Regions from separate parts of the Halomonas sp. 3F2F genome, predicted to be linked through region 1. Evidence: predicted binding sites of a transcription regulator. Region 1 holds the regulator's gene; each other region holds the start of a gene.
The links. The regulator sigma-54, encoded in region 1, starts transcription at its own class of promoters, with help from an activator protein. The targets are predictions, from matches to a motif close to TGGCACNNNNNTTGCTNT.
Positions count from the first base shown of each region.

Region 2: glnL (nitrogen regulation protein NR(II)) is a predicted target of sigma-54. The motif match lies at 3,364-3,381, and genes of this name have one in related genera.
Region 3: INT21_RS19840 (P-II family nitrogen regulator) is a predicted target of sigma-54. The motif match lies at 2,019-2,036, and genes of this name have one in related genera.
Region 4: INT21_RS19925 (amino acid ABC transporter substrate-binding protein) is a predicted target of sigma-54. The motif match lies at 2,862-2,879, and genes of this name have one in related genera.

Region 1 is NZ_JABUZE010000130.1:85,976-91,307, forward strand. Features, by position in the region: gene lptB (LPS export ABC transporter ATP-binding protein) at 1-628, shown strand, start outside; gene INT21_RS12925 (RNA polymerase factor sigma-54) at 734-2,149, shown strand; gene hpf (ribosome hibernation-promoting factor, HPF/YfiA family) at 2,248-2,556, shown strand; gene INT21_RS12935 (PTS sugar transporter subunit IIA) at 2,561-3,031, shown strand; gene rapZ (RNase adapter RapZ) at 3,097-4,011, shown strand; gene INT21_RS12945 (HPr family phosphocarrier protein) at 4,057-4,326, shown strand; gene pmbA (metalloprotease PmbA) at 4,368-5,332, opposite strand, start outside.
Region 2 is NZ_JABUZE010000182.1:91,791-97,122, reverse strand. Features, by position in the region: gene INT21_RS18785 (ChaN family lipoprotein) at 1-757, shown strand, start outside; gene glnG (nitrogen regulation protein NR(I)) at 822-2,252, opposite strand; gene glnL (nitrogen regulation protein NR(II)) at 2,249-3,307, opposite strand; gene glnA (glutamate--ammonia ligase) at 3,667-5,073, opposite strand.
Region 3 is NZ_JABUZE010000189.1:97,780-103,111, forward strand. Features, by position in the region: gene INT21_RS19830 (TonB-dependent receptor) at 1-1,212, opposite strand, end outside; gene INT21_RS19835 (accessory factor UbiK family protein) at 1,398-1,739, opposite strand; gene INT21_RS19840 (P-II family nitrogen regulator) at 2,100-2,438, shown strand; gene INT21_RS19845 (ammonium transporter) at 2,484-3,731, shown strand; gene glnK (P-II family nitrogen regulator) at 3,935-4,273, shown strand; gene INT21_RS19855 (ferredoxin--NADP reductase) at 4,417-5,193, opposite strand.
Region 4 is NZ_JABUZE010000189.1:117,098-122,429, reverse strand. Features, by position in the region: gene hemE (uroporphyrinogen decarboxylase) at 1-707, shown strand, start outside; gene speE (polyamine aminopropyltransferase) at 707-1,567, shown strand; gene INT21_RS19930 (amino acid ABC transporter substrate-binding protein) at 1,660-2,670, shown strand; gene INT21_RS19925 (amino acid ABC transporter substrate-binding protein) at 2,938-3,963, shown strand; gene INT21_RS19920 (amino acid ABC transporter permease) at 4,055-5,245, shown strand; gene INT21_RS19915 (amino acid ABC transporter permease) at 5,267-5,332, shown strand, end outside.

The DNA.
Region 1 (5,332 bases):
GCTACTAGGCCCCAATGGCGCTGGCAAAACGACATCGTTTTATATGATTGTCGGCTTGGTAAAGTCTGATGCGGGAAAGGTTGGCATTGACGAGCTTGATTTAACCCATGCCCCCATGCACGAACGTGCAATGGCAGGTATTGGCTACTTGCCTCAGGAAGCCTCTATTTTTCGCAAACTTTCTGTCGCCGACAACATAATGGCAATCCTGGAAACTCGTAAAGAACTCGATCGTAGCGCCCGGGAGCAGCGCCTTGAGTCGCTACTGGAAGATTTTCACATCACGCACATTCGTGACAACTTCGGCATGAGTCTTTCGGGCGGAGAGCGTAGACGTGTTGAGATCGCACGCTCCCTCGCGACAGAGCCTGCCTTTATTCTGCTTGATGAGCCGTTTGCCGGCGTTGACCCGATCTCAGTGGGTGATATTAAAACGATCATTCGAGCCCTCAAAAAACGCCATATCGGCGTACTAATCACTGATCATAACGTCAGGGAAACACTAGATATTTGCGATATTGCCTACATTGTAGGTGACGGTCATATCATCGCCAGTGGCCCCCCTCAGGAAATTCTCAACAACCAGCGGGTAAGAGACGTTTATTTGGGGGCTGATTTCCGCCTGTAAACAGCCACCTGCAAAAAAAATAGTAGTGGTGGCATAGTTATTGCACTTGCACCAAGCCATAACTCGCACTAGGGTGGAGCTTTCTGATTAACGAGTGGTTCTCAGATGGTCATGAAAGCTTCTCTTCAATTGCGTATCGGTACACAGCTGACCATGACACCTCAGCTGCAGCAGGCCATCGCCCTGTTACAGCTATCAACGCTGGACCTCCGTCAAGAAATTCAGCAAGCACTTGATGCCAATCCAATGCTTGAGCAGGAAGATGAGTTCGGCGAACAGGCCGTTAGTGAACCCCAGGAAGTTGAATGGTCCGAAAGCATTCCTAACGAACTCTCAACTGACAGTGACTGGTCAGACACTTATCAAGACCTAGGTAGCCATGGTGCCAGCAGCGAGGGGCCTGACTTTGAGCGTCAAGCCGCTGGTCAAAGTTTGCATGGCCACTTACTTTGGCAACTCGCCATGACAGATTTTTCACCACGCGACCATGCCATTGCTGAAAGCCTCATCGATGCACTGGATGCCAACGGCTACCTAACTCAACCTCTCAATGACATTCGCGAAGGACTTAAAGCCCAAGGGCATGAAGGCCTTAGCCAGCGTGAAGTTGAAACAACCTTGCTGCGCCTTCAACAGTTTGAGCCCACCGGTGTATTTGCTCGCGACCTGCGGGAGTGCTTAATGCTGCAGCTCGCCTCACTACCCGAAGATACACCGCTGCTGATGCCTGCCAAGCGCTTAGTGCGTCAATTTCTTGAAGCGCTCGGTAAAGATGATGTGCGTTTGCTAAAGCGGCGGTTAAGTCTAGATGATGAGCAGCTTGATGACGTAATCCGCTTGATCCGCAGCCTGGACCCTCGCCCCGGGAGCGCCTTTGGCGACACAGATGACAGCTACGTAACGCCAGATTTAGTCGTCCGCCATGACCACGAAGGATGGCACCTGGAGCTAAACCCAGAGGCACTGCCGCGCTTGCGCATTCAACCTGACTACGCAAGCCTCATCAAACGGGCTGACAAGAGCCAAGATAACCAATTTTTAAAAGAGCATCTCCAGGAAGCGCGCTGGCTCATCAAGAGCCTTTCAAGTCGAAATGATACGCTACTGCGGGTGGGCCGAGAAATCATAGCTCGCCAGATAGGCTTTCTGGAACACGGTGAAGAAGCCATGAAACCGCTGATCTTAGCCGATATCGCAGACGCCGTTGAAATGCATGAATCTACTATTTCCAGGGTCACCACCCAGAAATATATCCATACCCCGCGCGGTGTGTTCGAACTCAAATACTTCTTTTCCAGCCAAGTAAGTGGCCAGGACGGCGGCGACAGTCACTCCAGCACCGCCATCCGGGCTCGAATCAAAAAACTGGTGCAAGATGAACCGCCCGGCAAACCGCTCTCAGACAGCCGCCTCGTGGCGCTATTGGAAGAGGGTGGCATTAATGTAGCAAGGCGAACGGTGGCCAAATATCGTGAATCAATGGGTATTCCCTCTTCAAGCGAGCGCCGCCGTTTACGCTAATAAAACAGTGCTAACGAGACAAAGTCTGTCTAGGGGCTTTGCAATAGCGCAAAAAGGGTTACAATCGAAGAACAGTCCGATGGATAAGGAGCACGTCAATGCAAGTAAATATCACTGGTCATCACGTAGATCTGACTGACGCCTTGCGTGACTATGTAAATGAGAAGCTGGAACGCGTTGAGCGCCATTATGACAATATCACCACCGTACAAGTGACCTTATCTGTTGAAAAGGAGCGTCAGCAAGCTGCCTGCACCCTGCATGCTGCAGGTGCCGATCTACACGCAGAAGCATTAGACAATGATATGTATGCTGCGATTGATGCACTAGCGGACAAAATTGACCGTCAACTCGTTAAACACAAGGAAAAAGCACAAGCTCGCGCCCAAGGCGCTGGCGTGCGTTAACTCAATGACGTTGGAAACCATACTTCCCCCGGAGCGCGTGCTGTATGACGTCCCCGGGGGCAGCAAAAAAAGGGTGCTGGAATTTTTCAGCACCTTTATTGCGCAAAACACGCCAAGCCTAGATAGCCAAGAAGTCTTCAGCCGCCTGATTGGTCGTGAGCGTTTGGGTAGCACTGGAATAGGCAACGGCGTTGCCATTCCTCACGCCCGTAGCCCTCACTGCAGCTCGCCTATCGCTGGTTTTTTAAAGTTAGCCGAGCCTGTAGATTTCGATGCTATTGATGGCGATCCCGTCGACCTTGTTTTCGTACTTTTAGTACCCGAAGAGGCGGACGACACGCACTTAGCCTTATTAGGGCAAGTGGCGTCTATCATGAACAGCGTTGACACACGTCAGCAGCTTCGTAGAACGGCTAGCCAACGTGAGCTATTGGACCTTATAACAGCAAAAATTCGTGAACAACCTGTTACTTAAATAGTCCACCGCTAGACACTGCCTACGTTTACCTCCATTTTTATTGGCATGCCAAGAGAAACTCTATGCAATTGGTGATCATTAGCGGCCGTTCAGGGTCCGGTAAATCTATCGCCTTACAAGCGTTAGAAGATCTTGGCTATTGTGCCATCGATAACTTGCCCGCCATGCTACTCGGCTCCCTGGTGGATGAGCTTCGTGAGCAAGGGGCACGCCCCCAATTAGCGGTAAGTATCGATGCGCGCAATTTACCTGCTGCACTAAAGCAACTGCCAAAAATGCTTGAATCTTTGCGTCAGAAAAGCATTCACTTCCAGGTTATCTATCTAACCACCGATGCCCGAATTCTTCTTGAGCGATACTCAGCCACGCGTCGTCGCCACCCTCTTACGCGTGATAGTGACATGACGCTTGAAGAGGCCATCAATAAAGAAGAAGAAACCCTGCTCGACATCCGTGATCTGGCTGACCTGATGATCGACACATCGCGTCTGTCGGTTCATGACCTGCGCCGCCGGATAACGGATCAGGTTGCCCAACAGCGTGAAGATAGATTAACCCTGACACTAGAGTCATTTGGCTATAAACGGGGCGTCCCACTTGACGCAGACCTCGTCTTTGACGTGCGCTGCCTACCAAATCCGTACTGGGATCCTACACTGCGCCAATACACTGGCCGTGATGCCAATATCATCCACTTTCTGAAGGGATATCCTGTCGTAGAAGAAATGCGCAATGATATCCAGACATGGCTGGAAAAGTGGCTACCCGCTTACCAAAATAGCCAACGCAGTTATATGACGATTGCGATTGGCTGTACCGGTGGGCAGCACCGCTCTGTCTTTATGGTGGAACAACTGGCGCAAATGCTGGTAAAACAAGCGGGAGAGGTTCAACTCCGTCATCGTGAGCTAGGCTTGCAGTACACCCTCAGTGAGCAGCAGCCCTCCACATCCGCGCCTTCAACAAACGCGCAATAAGCAACGCCTTTTCTTCACGACCCCACTCGGCTAAAAGGAACCAGAGTGCCAGAAAGAACCTTAACACTCACTAATCAGCGCGGCCTTCATGCTCGCGCAGCGACAAAACTCGTCAAGTGTGGCCAACAGTTTTCGGCCAACATTCACGTTTACAAACAACAACAAATGGCAGATGCGGCCAACATTATGTCGTTATTGATGCTGGCCGCCCCTTGTGGCACTGAACTTAGAGTTCATGCGGAAGGCGACGACGCCGAACAAGCACTAGAGGCGATTGAAGCGCTGTTCGACGCACGTTTTGACGAAGACCACTAACATCAGCAAAACACGTGCTAACTGAGCTGTTAGCTCAGTTGTTAGTTACCAGCGACGGTCATTGCATCAATTAGCCAGCTACCCGTGTGAATACTGCCACGGGTATCGATGTCATCACCGACGGCGACCAAGCCAGCAAACATGCTATTCAAATTACTGGCAATAGTGAATTCTTCGATAGGGTGCTGTATTTCGCCATTTTCTACCCAGAAGCCTGCCGCGCCTCGCGAATAGTCGCCAGTCACGCCGTTAACCCCCTGCCCCATTAGCTCAGTCACCCAAATGCCACGCCCCATCTGCTTCAGCAAATCATCTCGGGGCGTCAGCGGCGCTAACAAACGTAAATTGCGTGCCCCACCTGCATTACCTGTCGATTGCATGCCTAAACGCCGCGCACTGTAAGCAGACAGCATATAGCTGGCCACACTACCCTGATCAATAAAGCGATTGTTGCGAGTCTGAACGCCTTCAGCATCAAACGGCGAGCTAGCCGTCGCCCCCACCTCCATAGGCCGTTCTTCCAAACCAAACCAGCTCGGGAATAGCGGGCTACCTAAACGATCACATAAGAAAGAGGATTCGCGATAAAGCGCCCCACCTGCCAACGCCCCCATCAAGTGACCTACCAAGCCACTGGAAAGTGACGGGTCGAACAGCACCGGGAAGGTGCCTGTTGGCGGCCGTTGAGCGCCTAACCGACGTAGCGTGCGTGATGCCGCTTCGCGGCCAACCTCCGCAGGATCTCGAAGCATGGCAGGATTACGTGCCGAGGTATAATCGTAATCGCGCTGCATGCCCTTCTCATCCTGTGCAATCAGCATGCAGGAAAGTGAATGGCTACTGCCTTTCTGGGTGCCGAGGAAGCCGTGGCTGTTCGCGTAAACTCGCACTCCCTCACCACTGGATAGCGAAGCGCCTTCCGACTGATGAATTCCCGCTACATCACGCCCCGCTTGCTCACATGCCAGCGCCAAATCGATTGCTTCATCGGTCGTCAACGCCCAGG
Region 2 (5,332 bases), on a different contig from region 1:
GCAACATGTCGTTGCTAACAGCGCTGTTTTAGCCCAAGCAATACAGCACCAGGTTGTCCTATTGGGCGAGCAGCATGATGCCGTTGACCACCACCGCTGGCAGTTGTACACCCTAGCGGGGCTTTACGCGCTGCGTGACGATATGGTCATCGGGTTAGAAATGCTGCCCCGGGAAGCGCAACCCGCACTCGATGATTGGGTTGCGGGCTTGTTATCCGAAGAAGCGCTGCTGGAACAGTCCGGCTGGGAGGAGAACTGGGGGTTTGATGCTGATCTTTACTTACCCATTCTCCATTTCGCGCGTGTTCAACAGATTCCTCTGATCGCCCTCAACATTACGCCCGAGCTGCGTCAGCGCTTAGCTCGTGACGGCTTCAGCAGCGTGCCTGCCGACCAGCGACACCATATACCTGCACCGTTACCGCCAAGCGCTGGCTATGAAATGCGCTTAAAAGAGGTATTTGACCAGCATGCAATGGGTGACGACGACCCCGCTATGCTAAGACGCTTTTTACAGGCCCAGCTTAGCTGGGATGTCGCGATGGCCGAAGGGCTGACTAACGCCGCCTTGGAGGGTAAATTGGCCGTTGGCTTAATGGGTTTAGGCCATGTAATTTACCAAGATGGTGTGCCCCACCAACTTGATGGGCTGGGGGTAGATCACACCTTCAGCTTACTGCCCTGGTCAACAGAAACCTGCGAGTCACCCGACTCTGCATTAGCAGATGCTGTTTTTGTACTGCCAGCGGCGGAGTAACCGCTGACAGATGGGTTGCGAATAGATTGGTCGCTAACAGGTTATTTGTTAAAAGAAGGGGCGGTTAGGCATCATCTGCCAGCGCAGGCAGCAGCGTTTTCAATTTACGAGTAAGAGTATTGCGCCCCCAGCCGAGCAATTCGGCAGCTTCCCCTTTGCGCCCACCGGTATGTTTCAGCGCCGTTTCAATCAGAATACGTTCAAAATCCGGCACGGCTTCTTCCAGCAGATGGGTATGGCCTTCTGCCAGGGCGTGGTCAGCCCAATCCCTGAACGCGGAACGCCAATCGCCATAAACACTACCTTCAGAAGCGCTGACCGAGAGCAGTTCTGGGGGCAAGTCCTCAATGAGAATTTCGCGGCCGGAAGCCATGACCGTTAGCCAACGGCAAATATTTTCTAATTGACGAACATTACCCGGCCACGGCAAACGGGTAAGATGCGCTTCTGCTTCGGGCGTTAACACCTTGATATCGGTGGTCAGCTCTTTGGCAGCTTCCGCTAAGAAATGACGCGTTAAACGCGGAATATCTTCCCGACGTTCGGAAAGGCGCGGCAGATGAACGCGAATCACGTTTAAGCGGTGGAACAAGTCCTCGCGAAACCGCCCATCGTCAACTAACGATTCTAGATTCTGATGGGTCGCGGCAATAATACGTACATCAACTTTTACAGGCGTATGGCCACCCACGCGATAGAATTCACCATCCGCTAACACACGCAGCAAGCGCGTTTGCGTTTCAGCGGGCATGTCACCAATTTCATCAAGAAACAGCGTTCCGCCGTTAGCCTGTTCAAAGCGACCTTGGCGCTGTTGCGCTGCCCCTGTAAACGCGCCCTTCTCATGGCCGAATAGTTCGGACTCAATCAAGTCCCGGGGAATTGCCGCCATATTCAGCGCTATAAACGGCTTGCCTGCTCGCGGGCTATGTTGATGGAGCGCCTGAGCAACACGCTCTTTACCGGTGCCAGACTCACCGTTAATTAACACCGTGATGTGGGAGTGGGAAAGCCGCCCGATGGCGCGAAACACTTCCTGCATAGCGGGCGCTTCACCAATAATCTCAGCACTCAACCCTTCCGGTACGCTGACCGGGCGCTGGCGCTCTCTTGCATGAGCGACCGCACGGCGCACCAGCGCCAGCGCTTCGTCCACATCAAAGGGTTTCGGCAGGTATTCAAAGGCGCCCCCTTGGTAAGACGCCACGGCACTGTCGAGATCCGAATGCGCGGTCATCACAATCACCGGCAGGTCAGGGTGTGCATCACGCACCCGGGACATTAAATCCAGCCCATCAATGCCGGGCATACGAATGTCAGTCACCAGCACATCCGGTGGATTTTCTAACAGTCGCTCCAGCGCGGTATCGGCGCGTTCAATACACTCTATATCCAGGTCTGGCTGCGCTAAGGCCCGCTCTAATACCCAACGGATGGCGCGGTCATCATCGACAATAACCACTCGTGCTACATCGGTTTGTGTCGCCTCAGTCATGACGCTTCTCCGGTGAAATTAACAACCAATGGAATCAGTAAACGAAATTCGGTATGCCCTGGGCGTGAGTCGCATTCGATCAATCCTTGATGTTGGTGCAAAATCGATTGAGCAATTGATAGCCCTAGGCCGCTACCTTCAGCGCGCCCAGAAACCATGGGATAGAAAAGCGTTTCACGTAACGTTTCAGGTATGCCAGGGCCATTATCAATAACCCCCACTTCACTGACTAAACGATGGCGTTCAGCCCCCAGCGTAAATTGGCGGCGTGCGCGGGTGCGCAGCATAAGTTCCGGCGAAGGCGTTGCTGCATCACTCATGGCCTGTACCGCGTTACGTGCCACATTCAACACCGCTTGAATCATTTGAGATTCATCGCCAGAAAGATCCGGCAAACTCGGGTCATAATCACGACGGATCTCAATATGCGGATGCTCGGCAATCAGCAGCGCTCGCACCCGCTCTAACACCTTATGGATATTGACCGGCTCATGTTTGACGATGCGATTGGGGCCCAACATGGAGTCGACCAAATCTCGCAGCCGATCCACCTCTTCCACAATAATATGGGTGAATTCACGCAGTGCAGGATCATCCAGATCGCGCTCCAATAATTGGGCAGCACCACGAATCCCGCCTAAGGGATTTTTAACTTCATGAGCCAAGCCCCGCGCCAACACTTTGATGGTCTCTTGCCGGGTGGTCAGCGCTTCTTCCCGGGAAATCTGCATTAGCCGATCACGGGGCTCTACTTCGAGTAATAGTTCATCGGCTGAAAGCGGGGTCACGGTGTAGTCCACCGTTAATGGCTCGCTGTTCAGCGGCGTAATGCGTGCTTCGCGTTGGGTATAGGGATGAAAGGCATCCCGCGCTTTAGCGAGGACATCATCAATACTCTCATCGCCCCCTAACAGAGTGTCTAAACTAATGCCCTGCACACGGCTAAAACTCACCGCTAGCAACGCTTCCGCTGCCGGGTTCATCCAACGAACACGGAGTTCACCGTCTAGCAGTAAGACTGCAGTGGTGAGGTGTTCAAGTAAGCGCTGGTACATGGCGTATCCTGAAGCGTCGCTGTAAAAAATAGCGTTATCGAGCGTATGAAAGAGAAACTGCAAAAAGCGCGCCAATTGGCCACTTGCACGGCTAATGAGCAGGGGGCGGGGATGTAGCGAGCCGTTATAGCGCAGTCCGAGCGGTCAGCCTGTCACTTATTGCACCATTATAGTGCGCATGACTCATCATCAATAAAAATACTCACCGCATCAGTGCGGCGCCGCAGACAGCGTTCTCCCCTTGCAAACAGACCTCTTCGTCTCACTATTCAGTGGTATAAAAAAACCCCGCCGAAGCGGGGTTTTAGGCCAGTCACACCCGAGGGAGTGATACTAGCTGCTGTGCTTAGCAATCGCTCTTAACAGCTGTAGTACATATCGAACTCAATCGGGTGAGTGGTCATGCGAATGCGCTCCACTTCTTCCATCTTGAGGTCGATGTATGCATCGATCATATCATCAGTAAACACGCCACCTTCGGTCAAGAACGCGCGGTCTGCATCGAGTGCTTCCAACGCTTGGTCCAGGCTGTTGGCAACGGTCGGTACTGACTTACCTTCTTCTGGCGGCAGGTCGTACAAGTTCTTATCCATGGCATCGCCAGGATGAATCTTATTCTTAATACCGTCGATACCCGCCATCAGCAGCGCCGCGAACGCCAGGTAGGGGTTAGCAGTCGGGTCAGGGAAACGTGTTTCAACACGCTTACCTTTCGGGCTGGCGGTATACGGAATACGGATAGAGGCAGAACGGTTACGAGCGCTATAAGCCAACATAACCGGCGCTTCAAAGCCTGGCACCAAACGCTTGTACGAGTTAGTAGACGCGTTCGTGAAGGCGTTCAGAGCACGAGCGTGTTTGATCACACCGCCAATGTAGTAAAGCGCCATTTCGGAAAGCCCAGCGTACTCGTCACCCGCGAACTGGTTCTGGCCATCTTTCCAGAACGACTGGTGTACGTGCATACCAGACCCGTTGTCGCCTACCAGCGGCTTCGGCATGAACGTAGCAGTTTTGCCGTAAGCGTGAGCCACGTTGTGGATCACGTATTTCATTTCCTGAACTTCGTCAGCTTTCTTCACCAGCGTGTTGAATTTAACGCCGATTTCGTTCTGACCCGCGTTAGCAACCTCGTGGTGGTGAACCTCAACGGTCTGGCCAATCGCTTCCAGGGTGTTACACATTGCACCACGCATGTCATGGAAACTATCAACCGGGGGAACCGGGAAGTAGCCGCCTTTAACGCGCGGGCGGTGCCCCAAGTTGCCACCTTCTACCTGATTACTGGTCGCCCAAGCACCTTCATCAGAGGTGATTTTGTACATGGAACCCTGAATGTCAGATTTCCAATGGACTTCGTCGAAAATGAAGAACTCAGGCTCAGGGCCAAAGAAGGCGGTGTCGCCCAGGCCGGTGGACTGCAGGTAAGCTTCTGCGCGCTTGGCAATAGAACGCGGGTCACGGTCATAGCCCTGCATAGTGGCAGGCTCGATGATATCGCAACGCAGGATCAGGGTAGCGTCTTCGGTGAAGGGGTCGAGGAAACCAGTGCCATCTTCAGGACGAAGAATCATGTCGGATTCGTTGATGCCTTTCCAGCCCTCGATAGAGGAACCATCGAACATCTGACCATTTTCAAAAAACTCTTCGTCCACGTCCCGTGCCGGTACGGTGACGTGCTGCTCTTTACCGCGCGTGTCGGTGAAACGCAGATCTACCCATTTAACATCATGTTCTTCGATTAGCGCGAGAGTCTTGGCTGACATAGTGTCCTCCGGTATGAACGTGGCTTAAGCTTGTGACAGTAAGCTACCGATAAAAGAGTTATTAAACAAACCGGCTATCGTTGTAGCACGCCGAGAGGCATCTGCCTACGACCCGCTAGCCGCTGCCTAATACCAAGCACGGAACATGCCAACTCTGCACCAATATGGCATAAAAAAACAACAAGCATTTGTTTTATAAAAGATAAAAAATAAAATACTGCGCTTCTTCATGTAGCATAATGCTCTGCGAAAGAACGAA
Region 3 (5,332 bases), on a different contig from region 1:
CTGCTGCACCAAACCTCCGGTGGCATCTGATACATCGGTATTAAACAGCATCTGGCTGGCATCGAATTTTTCGCGATCCAGGTCGAGCCCATAGGTCAATGAAATGTCATCACCCAGGCGCGACTCAAACAGCGCTTTAATACCGCTTAAATCAGTATTTTGTTGCGATGCACGAAACTGCAGGCCATCCGAGACAGGGTAAGGAAAGGCCTGGAAGCTGGATTCCTCTTCTCGATGGAAGGCCTGTAGATAGAAGTTTTGTCCCCATAGGTTAGCGTGGTGATAGTTGACGTTGACCAGCTTGCGGTCGGTTTCCGGGTCGCGCTGTGAACGGTAGCCGTCGCGAATCTCGGCATCGTTCAAGTTGGGCGTGGCTGCGTCGAGGTTGGGAAAGTAAACCCCCCGGTTACCTTCGTAACCGGAACGATACAGCTGGGCGCCCAGTTCCAGGCTCTGTTCATCGGTCAAACGGAACGAGAGGTTGCCCAATACATCAATGCTGCGATTGTCCTGCAGGTCGGTCTGGGCAATATCGGGAAAGATCTCCTGACCACTGCCGTCATAGTGACGGCCGTTGTCCACAATGGAGGTACCCAGATAGCCCTGAACCCGCTCATTGCCGCCGCTGATCGATTGCGACAGACGTCGATCCATATCATCGCTGTTGTTGAAGCCTGTGGTGATGCCTGCTTCGGTGCGCCAGTTCAGGCCTTCTTCGCCTTTGCGCGTAATGATATTGATCAAGCCCCCCGTAGCACCGCCGCCATACAGGCTGCTGGCGCCGGAAAGCACTTCTACACGCTCAATATTGAAGGGATCGATGGCATCGAACTGACGGGAAAGCCCACGCGAACTGTTCAGAGATACGCCATCGATAAGCACCTGCACGCCCCGACCACGCATGTTTTGCCCATAATTGGTGCGCCCTTGCGGTGCTAGATCCAGCCCCGGCACAAGTTGCCCCAAAGCCGTCTTTAGGTCTGCACCATTGCGGGTCTGCTGTTGCAGCATCTCTTTATCAATCACCCATACCGCGCCAGGTATCTGACTGATCTGGGTTGGGGTGCGGGAGCCAACCACCACCATGGTATCTCCAGCGTTTGCGTTTAGCGTGGATCCAGACGTTGTGTTTTGGGCGAAAACAGCGCCGGAAAAGCCTAGTAATAGACCCGTGCCAATGAGTGTAGCCGTTGAAGAAGACCAGTCAGACATGGTGAACAATCCGCGAGCAGTTAGGGAGTAGGAGGCGGAGAGTATCACCACAACAATCAAAGTCAATGATATTGATTCGTGTTTATTAAGTGGGTATGACGCTCTTTACGTCATCAACATCAACGTATTAAGCCACCACTTAGTCGGCAATAGGCGTCGTCAACCTATTGCCGTCCGTTCTGGATTTAGGCGGGCTTGTCATCCTCTGAACCATCACTGTTCGGTTCAGGAGCGGGGGTTGGTGGTGCTTCTGCTTCAATGGGGGAAGGGCTCGTTGAGGTAGACGCTTCCACGGCGGCCTCAAGGCTGGCCACTTGGCGCTCTAGAGCTTCAACGCGTGAGCGGGTGCGCTGCAATACATCCATCAAAATATCAAAGTCTTCCCGTGACACCAGCTCCAGCCTGTCAAAGGCACCACGCACTACCTGCTGTACGCCTTTTTGAATATCTTCCGGGGCTTGGGAGGCGTTCTGTAAACGATCCCCAATTTGCTGGGCTAAACGGCTAATGCGATCTTGAGGCGCCATCGCTCTCTCCTTAAATGACCACGCATAAATGTGCACTGCTTACTAATAAGGATACGCAACCCGCCGTCGATGCGCATGCATCGTTTGCAAATTAGCCTCTGGCCTCTCTTTATCGGCGGGGTGCATCGAAGGAGTGCATCGAAATAGAGCGCCGCGTTTTTATTCATGTTCTTTTATGGTGCAAGCGGGCAGTGGCGGCGGCTACTAAGTCTTCCTTGCCACCGAAAAACCTTAATTTTTATAAAACAAACTGCTGACTTATAAGAAAAAAAAGTTGGGTGGCACGGTATGCGCATTAACGAGATAAGCAGTTAATTCGGGCGGCGCTGCCGCTACCTAATCCAGCAGGGGAGATCCGGGATGAAACTCATCACCGCTATCATCAAGCCATTCAAACTTGACGACGTTCGTGAAGCGCTCGCTGACAACGGCGTTCAGGGCATCACGGTGACTGAAGTTAAAGGCTTCGGTCGTCAAAAGGGGCATACCGAGCTGTATCGGGGGGCAGAGTACGTCGTCGACTTTCTACCCAAGGTAAAAGTTGAAGTGGCCGTGGACGACACCCGGTTAGAGAGCGTATTGGAAGCGATCTGTAGCGCAGCTAACAGCGGCAAGATCGGTGACGGCAAGGTGTTTGTGACACCGCTTGAAGACGTTATTCGGATTCGGACAGGCGAACGCGGTGCAGACGCCGTTTGAAGCTGTTTTTTCGGATCATTTCTATAGTTCAACGGGGAACTTAAAATGAATGAGTTGACTGATCTGAGCTACGCGCTCGACACGTTTTACTTCCTAATTTGCGGCGTGCTCGTCATGTGGATGGCCGCTGGCTTCTCAATGCTTGAGGCTGGCTTGGTACGTTCGAAAAACACCGCCGAGATTCTGACCAAAAATATCGCGCTGTTTGCGATTGCCTGCACCATGTACTTGCTGGTGGGTTACTACATTATGTATTCCAGCAGCGCGGGTGGCTTCCTACCCAACCTTGGTTTCTTGATTGGCGCTGAAAACAGCGTGGATGCAGTGACCGCAGGCGGTGATGATGCGCCTTACTACTCAATGCGCTCTGACTTTTTCTTCCAGGTAGTGTTTGTGGCCACAGCCATGTCGATTGTGTCTGGTGCGGTTGCTGAGCGCATGAAGCTGTGGGCATTCCTGGCCTTCGCAGTAGTGATGACAGCCTTTATTTATCCGGTGTCTGGCTACTGGACGTGGGGCGGCGGCTGGTTGTCTGAAGTCGGCTATTCCGATTACGCGGGTTCCGGCATTGTTCACTTAGCGGGTGCCGCGGCTGCCTTAGCGGGTGTATTGGTGCTTGGCCCACGTAAAGGTAAGTACGGTAAAGATGGGTCTATCCACGCGATTCCAGGCGCCAACATGCCGCTGGCCACACTGGGTACTTTTATCCTTTGGATGGGTTGGTTCGGTTTCAACGGCGGCTCTGAACTGAAAATGTCCGACATCAGCTCTGCCAACAACGTTGCTCAAGTGTTTGTTAACACTAATGCGGCGGCTGCCGGTGGCGTGCTTGCCGCACTGATTCTTGCCAAACTGTGGTTCCGTAAAGCGGACCTTACCATGGCGCTTAACGGTGCACTGGCTGGTCTTGTCGCGATTACTGCGGATCCTCTGTCGCCTTCTGCGCTAGGCGCTGCGGTGATTGGAGCGGTGGGTGGCTTGATCGTTGTCGCTGCGATCGTCACGCTGGACAAACTGAAGCTTGATGATCCGGTCGGTGCTATCTCGGTACACGGTGTGGTGGGTATCTGGGGCGTGCTGGCGGTTCCGCTGACCAATGGCGACGCTTCTTTCGGCGCACAGCTGATCGGTATCGTTGGTATCTTTGGCTGGGTATTCGTTGCCAGCCTAGTGGTGTGGCTGGTGCTGAAAGCCATCATGGGTATCCGCGTTAGCGAAGAAGAAGAGTATGAAGGTGTCGATATTGCTGAGTGCGGTCTTGAAGCCTATCCTGAATTTAGCGTTAAGAAATAAGCTTACGCTAATGAAATGAGCTGGCGTGCTCTTTTGGCCTCCCCTAACGGGAGGCCTTTTTGCCTTAGTGCATTGTTACAATCCATAGGCGCTGATTTTTTATTCTCTGCCTGTAGCGGTGTATGCTTAACGCTAACGGGCTTGGCTAACAGCAGTGTCCCGCCAACCTTTAATAAAAGGCCACCAAGCTAGAGGATGTCGCAATGAAATTGATCTCAGCCATTATCAAGCCGTTTAAGCTTGATGACGTACGCGAATCGCTCTCTGATATCGGCGTGCAGGGCATTACGGTAACGGAAGTGAAGGGCTTTGGCCGTCAGAAAGGTCACACAGAGCTATATCGTGGTGCAGAGTACGTGGTGGATTTTCTGCCCAAAGTAAAGCTAGAAGTTGCGGTAGATGACGATATGGCGGAACAGGTTATTGATGCCATTACGCAGGTTGCCAATACCGGCAAAATCGGCGATGGCAAAATCTTTGTTATGCCGCTGGAGCAGGTGATTCGTATTCGTACCGGCGAAACCGGTAAAGACGCGGTTTAATCGCGACGGGTGCTTCGCAGCCTAAAATTACCAAAACGCCCCGCTAAGCGGCCTGCTTAGCGGGGCGTTGCGTTGTTACTTACGAGTTGGCAAACCTTTCCTTGCCTTCTATTTCTGACTCTTCACTTCTTACTTTTCACCCCTTACTTCTCAACAAAGGCACGCTCAATCACGTAATCGCCCGGCTCGCCCATCCGCGGGGAAATATTCAGGCCCAATTCGTCTAGCAGCGCGCTAGTGTCGTCGAGCATGGCGGGGCTGCCGCAAATCATCGCGCGGTCTTGGCGCGGATCAATCGGCGGAAGACCGGTATCTTCAAACAGCTTGCCGCTGCGAATGTGATCGGTTAGGCGTCCCATGGTGTGGAATTCTTCACGGGTAACCGTGGGGTAGTACACCAGCTTCTCGGCAATCTCTTCGCCTAAATACTCGTGAGCAGGCAGCTCTTTGGTAATAAAGTCGGCATAGGCAAGTTCAGATACTTCGCGTACGCCATGCACCAGCACAACTTTTTCAAAGCGCTCGTACACTTCTGGGTCTTGGATCAGGCTCATAAACGGTGCAAGGCCTGTTCCGGTGGAAAGCATGTAAAGGTTGCGGCCGGGAAGCAGGTCATCGCATACCAGCGTGCCCGTAGGCTTGCGGCTGACCATAATTTGGTCGCCAACTTGAAGGTGCTGCAAGCGCGAGGTGAGCGGGCCATCGGGTACTTTGATGCTGAAAAATTCCAGATGGTCTTCGTAGTTGGGGCTGGCGATGGAGTAAGCACGCATCAGCGGTTTGCCGTTCACTTCCAGGCCAATCATCACAAACTGACCATTTTTGAAGCGTAGGCTACGCTCGCGAGTGGTGCGGAAGCTGAACAGGGTGTCGTTCCAGTGGTGAACGCTGAGGACTTCTTCCAGGGCAAACTTGCTCATGCTAACTCCTCCAATGGGCAGAGTGGCCTAAGCCTCGTCTGCCATATTCTAAAAAAGCATAAAAAATGGCTAAATATGTTGCTACTAATTCTAAATAAAGAGAGATATATCTGTTAAGCGAATTATACTGATAACACTT
Region 4 (5,332 bases), on a different contig from region 1:
AGCTGAACGGCCGCATGCCGTTGATTGGCTTTTCGGGTAGCCCCTGGACGCTAGCCACCTACATGGTGGAAGGCGGCTCCAGCAAAGACTTCCGTCATCTGAAAACCATGCTTTACGATACGCCAGACACCATGCACCAGTTGCTGGATACCCTGGCACAGTCGGTAACCGACTACCTAAACGCGCAAATTCGCGCGGGCGCTCAAGCGGTACAGATTTTTGATACCTGGGGCGGTGCGCTTTCAACCCCCGCCTACCTGGAATTTTCGCTGCGCTACATGGAGCAAATTGTCTCCGGCCTGATTCGTGAGCACGATGGTCGCCATGTGCCGGTTATTCTGTTTACCAAGAACGGCGGCCAATGGCTGGAACACATCGCCTGTGCCGGAGCCGATGCCCTGGGCATCGATTGGTCCACCGAGCTTTCCGACGCCCGCTCCCGCGTGGGCCATAAAGTCGCGCTGCAGGGCAATCTCGACCCCAACGTGCTGTTCGCCCGCCCCTCGGCCATTCGCGCCGAAGTGGCTCGCGTACTGGAGAGCTACGGCCACGGCCCGGGCCACGTCTTTAACTTGGGCCATGGCATCAGCCAGTTCACCAACCCTGACCACGTCACCGCCTTTATGGAGGCGCTGCACGATTTAAGCCCGCAGTATCATCAAGGCATTCCTACCCAAACGAACGCCCCGCGCCCAGGAGCAAAGTAATGAGCGATTTACGCGACGACCAGTGGTTTACCGAAGTATTTGATAGCCACGGCAGCGCTTTCTCGCTGAAAGTCACTGAGAAATTGCTGGATGTGCAAAGCCCCTACCAGCACCTGGAAGTGTATACCACGGAGACCTACGGCAACCTGATGGTGCTCGATGGCTGCGTGATGCTGACCGATCGCGACAACTTCCTCTATCACGAAATGATTGCCCACCCGGCGCTGTTCACCCATCAAGACCCCAAGCGGGTAGTGATTATTGGCGGCGGCGACTGCGGCACGCTGAAGGAAGTGCTGCGTCATCCGGGCGTTGAAAAAGTGACGCAAATCGACATCGATGAAGAAGTTACCAAGGCCGCCGAGCGTTTCTTCCCAGCGCTGGTAGAAGCTAACGGCGACCCGCGTGCCGAGCTGCTGTTTGCAGACGGTGTGAAGTGGGTAGACGACGCTGCCGACGAGAGCATCGACGTGCTGATTATCGACTCTACCGACCCGGTCGGCCCCGCCGAAGGGCTGTTTAAAACCGACTTCCTGAAGCGCTGCCACCGTATTCTAAAAAATGGCGGCGTGATGGTGCAGCAAAGCGAATCACCGCTTTACCACAGCGGCTCTATTATTCGCGAACTGCGTAACGATATGCGTGAAGCGGGCTTTGATAGCGTGGCCACACTGCCCTTCCCACAGCCGGTTTACCCTTCTGGCTGGTGGAGCGTCACGCTGGCCGGTAAAGCGACCAGCGTTGAAAGCTTCCGCGAACAGGCTGCCGCTGAGCATAAAATGCCGCTACAGTACTACACTGGTGATGCTCACCGTGGTGCACTATCGCTGCCGCCTTTTATGCGTAAAGCCTTCGCATAACTTAGCGCCTGCGAATAGCCAAAAAGCCGAGCATTGCTCGGCTTTTTTTATGTGCTTACGTTTACTTGCCCTTTCACGTTAAGGAATAACAAATGAAAACCGTTCGTTGGTTGGGAGTAGGAATTGGTGTTTTAGTACCTGCGATGGCCATGGCCAGCACGCTGGAAACCGTTCAAGAGCGCGATAGCGTGCGCTGCGGCGTCAACGCTGCCCAGCCAGGCTTTTCGTCATTAGATGACAACGACCAATACCGGGGCCTGGATACCGATGTATGCCGTGCCATAGCCGCTGCGGCGCTTGGTGACGCGACAAAAGTAGATTTCGTGCCACTCGACTCGGTAGAACGTTTCACCGCGCTGCAGTCTGGCGAAGTCGATGTCCTATCACGCACCACGACCTGGACCTCAAGCCGTGACACAACGATGGGGATGAACTTTACCGGCGTAAGTTACTACGATGGCCAAGCCTTTATGGTGGCCAGCGATCTAGGCGTGCAAAGCGCCAAAGAGCTTGATGGCGCGGCAGTTTGTACCCAGTCCGGCACCACCAGCGAACTCAATCTTTCTGATTACTTCCGCATCAACGGCATGACTTATGATGCTGTCGTTTTTGATGCGCCTGAGCAGTCTATTGCCGGCTTTGAAGCGGGCCGTTGCGACGTTTTAAGCTCCGACGCTTCCCAACTGTATGCCCAGCGGATGCAGCTTGCTGATCCCGACATGGCGGTCGTGCTCCCTGAAATTATCTCGAAAGAACCGCTAGGCCCAGCCGTTCGTCAAAATGATGACCAATGGTTCAATCTTGTGAAGTGGTCGCTGTTTGCCATGCTAAATGCGGAAGAGCTGGGCATTACACAAGCTAACGTAGATGAACAGCTTAATTCGGAGAATCCTGATGTCATGCGCCTGCTTGGTCAAGATGGTGACTTTGGCGAGCCAATGGGCATCAATACCGATTGGGCGTACCAAATCATCAAGCAGGTGGGTAACTACGCCGATATCTTTGATAGAAACGTTGGTGCCGACTCTGATTTCAAGATTGCCAGAGGCTTAAACGCCTTGTGGAAAGATGGTGGCATTCAGTACGCACCCCCTATTCGTTAACCCTGTTCATCCTTCAAGCCCGTTAATCCATCACACTGAGCGACACTATTTTTTAAGCTAACAGCCACATTAGCGACTATGCATCAAAATAGAGCAATCACTAGTCGCTAATGTTTCTTTTTGCACCAATACTTTCGTATACAGCAGGCATTTTGCGTTGAAAAGCGCTGAATTTGACGACATATCCTTTCTGGCACCTTCCTTGCTAGCTTCTAGTGTCATGCATCTGCATGCATAACGACATTAAATCGAGTAAGGGGAACGACCATGATGAATAAAAAACACTTGGTACTGCTGGCCTCCGCGGGTGCTATCACGTTGGCCGGTGTCGCCACTGCTCAAGCTGATACGTTAGAAGACACGATGGAACGCGGCGCCGTACAGTGCGGCGTCAGCGACGGCCTGCCAGGCTTTTCCGCCCCGGACGATGAAGGTAACTGGCAAGGACTCGACGTTGACGTATGTCGTGCCGTTGCCGCCGCCGTTCTCGGTGATGCTGATGCGGTGAACTACATTTCCCTGAACGCCGTAGAGCGCTTTACGGCCCTGCAGTCTGGCGAAGTCGACGTACTATCACGTAATACCACCTGGACCACCACTCGTGACACCACCCTGGGCCTCAACTTCACTGGCGTGACCTTTTACGACGGTATCGGCTTCCTAGTTAACCGCGATCTGGGTCTGAGTGGTGCAGACGAATTGGATGGTGCCGCTATTTGTATTCAGTCTGGCACCACTACCGAACTCAACGTAGCCGACTACTTCCGCGCCAACGATATGCAGTTCGACCCCATTGTATTTGATACCTCTGAACAAACCGTGGGTGGCTTCCAGTCTGGGCGCTGTGATGTATTAACCTCGGATACGTCTCAGCTGGCGGCACTGCGTATTCAGCTAGATGAACCGGACAGCGCGGTCATTCTACCCGACATTATTTCCAAGGAGCCTCTGGGCCCTGTGGTACGTCAAGGCGACGATGTATGGTTTAACATCGTGAAGTGGTCGTTATTCGCCATGATTAACGGCGAAGAGTATGGCGTCACCAGCGAAAATGCCGAAGAGATGCTCAGCTCTGAGAATCCTGATGTTGCCCGCCTACTTGGCCAAGATGGCAACTACGGTGAAGGTATGGGCTTAGAAGCCGATTGGGCCTACAACATCCTGAGCCAAGTCGGTAACTACGGTGAAAGTTTTGAGCGCAACGTCGGTATGGGCTCTCCGCTTGAAATTGAACGTGGTGTTAACGCCCTCTGGAACCAAGGTGGCTTCCAGTACGCACCGCCGATTCGCTAAGCGTCTCGTTTGACCCCGGCCCGCCGCCCCATCCTTCCAAGGGCATCGGCGGGCCATTTGATTGACCGTCCGTATCGCGGAGACGCCTTCCATGTCCGTAAGCCCTAACACTCGTCCCGCTGGCCACAAGCCGCCGTTTTGGCGAGATCGCGCCAAACGTGCGCTTATTTTCCAGCTACTCCTCGTCGCCGCTGTGGCAGCCTTTTTGTTCTACATTGTCGGTAATGTCCAAGACAACTTATCCGCACGTGGTATCACCACCGGGTTTGGTTTCTTGGGCAACACCGCAGGTTTTGGGATTGTGCAGAGTCTGATCGACTACTCATCTCAAAGCACTTATGGCCGCACCTTCTTGGTCGGCTTACTGAATACGTTGCTGGAGGGTGGCCTAGGGGTATTGGCCGCGACCATCATTGGCTTTATTGTGGGCATCGCCCGCCTGTCGCCTAACTGGCTGCTAGCGCGCTTAGCCACTGCCTATATCGAAACTTTCCGCAATATCCCGCTGCTACTGCAAATATTCTTCTGGTACTTTGCGGTATTACGCACGATGCCAAGCGCCAGAGATAGCCTGGCATTTGGTGAAGTCATCTTTCTCAACGTACGCGGACTGTATTTACCCCAACCGCTGTTTGAGTCTGGCTTTGGCTTGATCCCTCTTACCTTCCTTGTCGCCATTGTTGCCAGTATTGCCCTGGTGATATGGAACAAGCGTCGCCATGAAGCCACAGGCAAACGCCTACCGGCTTACTGGATCTCGTTTTTACTGATTTTTGGCTTACCGCTGTTAGTGCTAGTTGCCACTGGCGTGCCAGTCACCTGGGAAATGCCGGAACTACGCGGCTTTAATTTCCGTGGCGGTATTACGGTAATCCCTGAGTTCCTCGCGCTTTGGCTGGCACTGTCGATTTATACCGCCTCGTTTATTGCTGAAATTGTCCGCTCTGGCATTCAGGCAATTTCGCACGGGCAAACGGAAGCTGCACAGGCACTAAGCCTGCCACGTAACCTGGTACTTCGTCTGGTGGTTATCCCTCAGGCACTGCGCGTCATTATTCCGCCGCTAACCAGCCAGTACTTGAACTTGATTAAGAACTCGTCGCTGGCAACCGCCATCGGTTATCCCGACCTTGTCTCGGTGTTTGCAGGCACCACGCTGAACCAGACCGGCCAAGCCATTGAGGTCATTGCAATGACCATGGCGGTCTACCTAACCATCAGCCTGCTGGTGTCCATGTTTATGAACTGGTTCAACGCCCGAGTGGCACTGGTTGAACGCTAGGCCGACGGTGAGGATATTTACATGATCCATAATCAAACAATCATTAAAGAGCGGCCAGCCCCCAGTAGTTCTGTCGGGGCGGTTGCC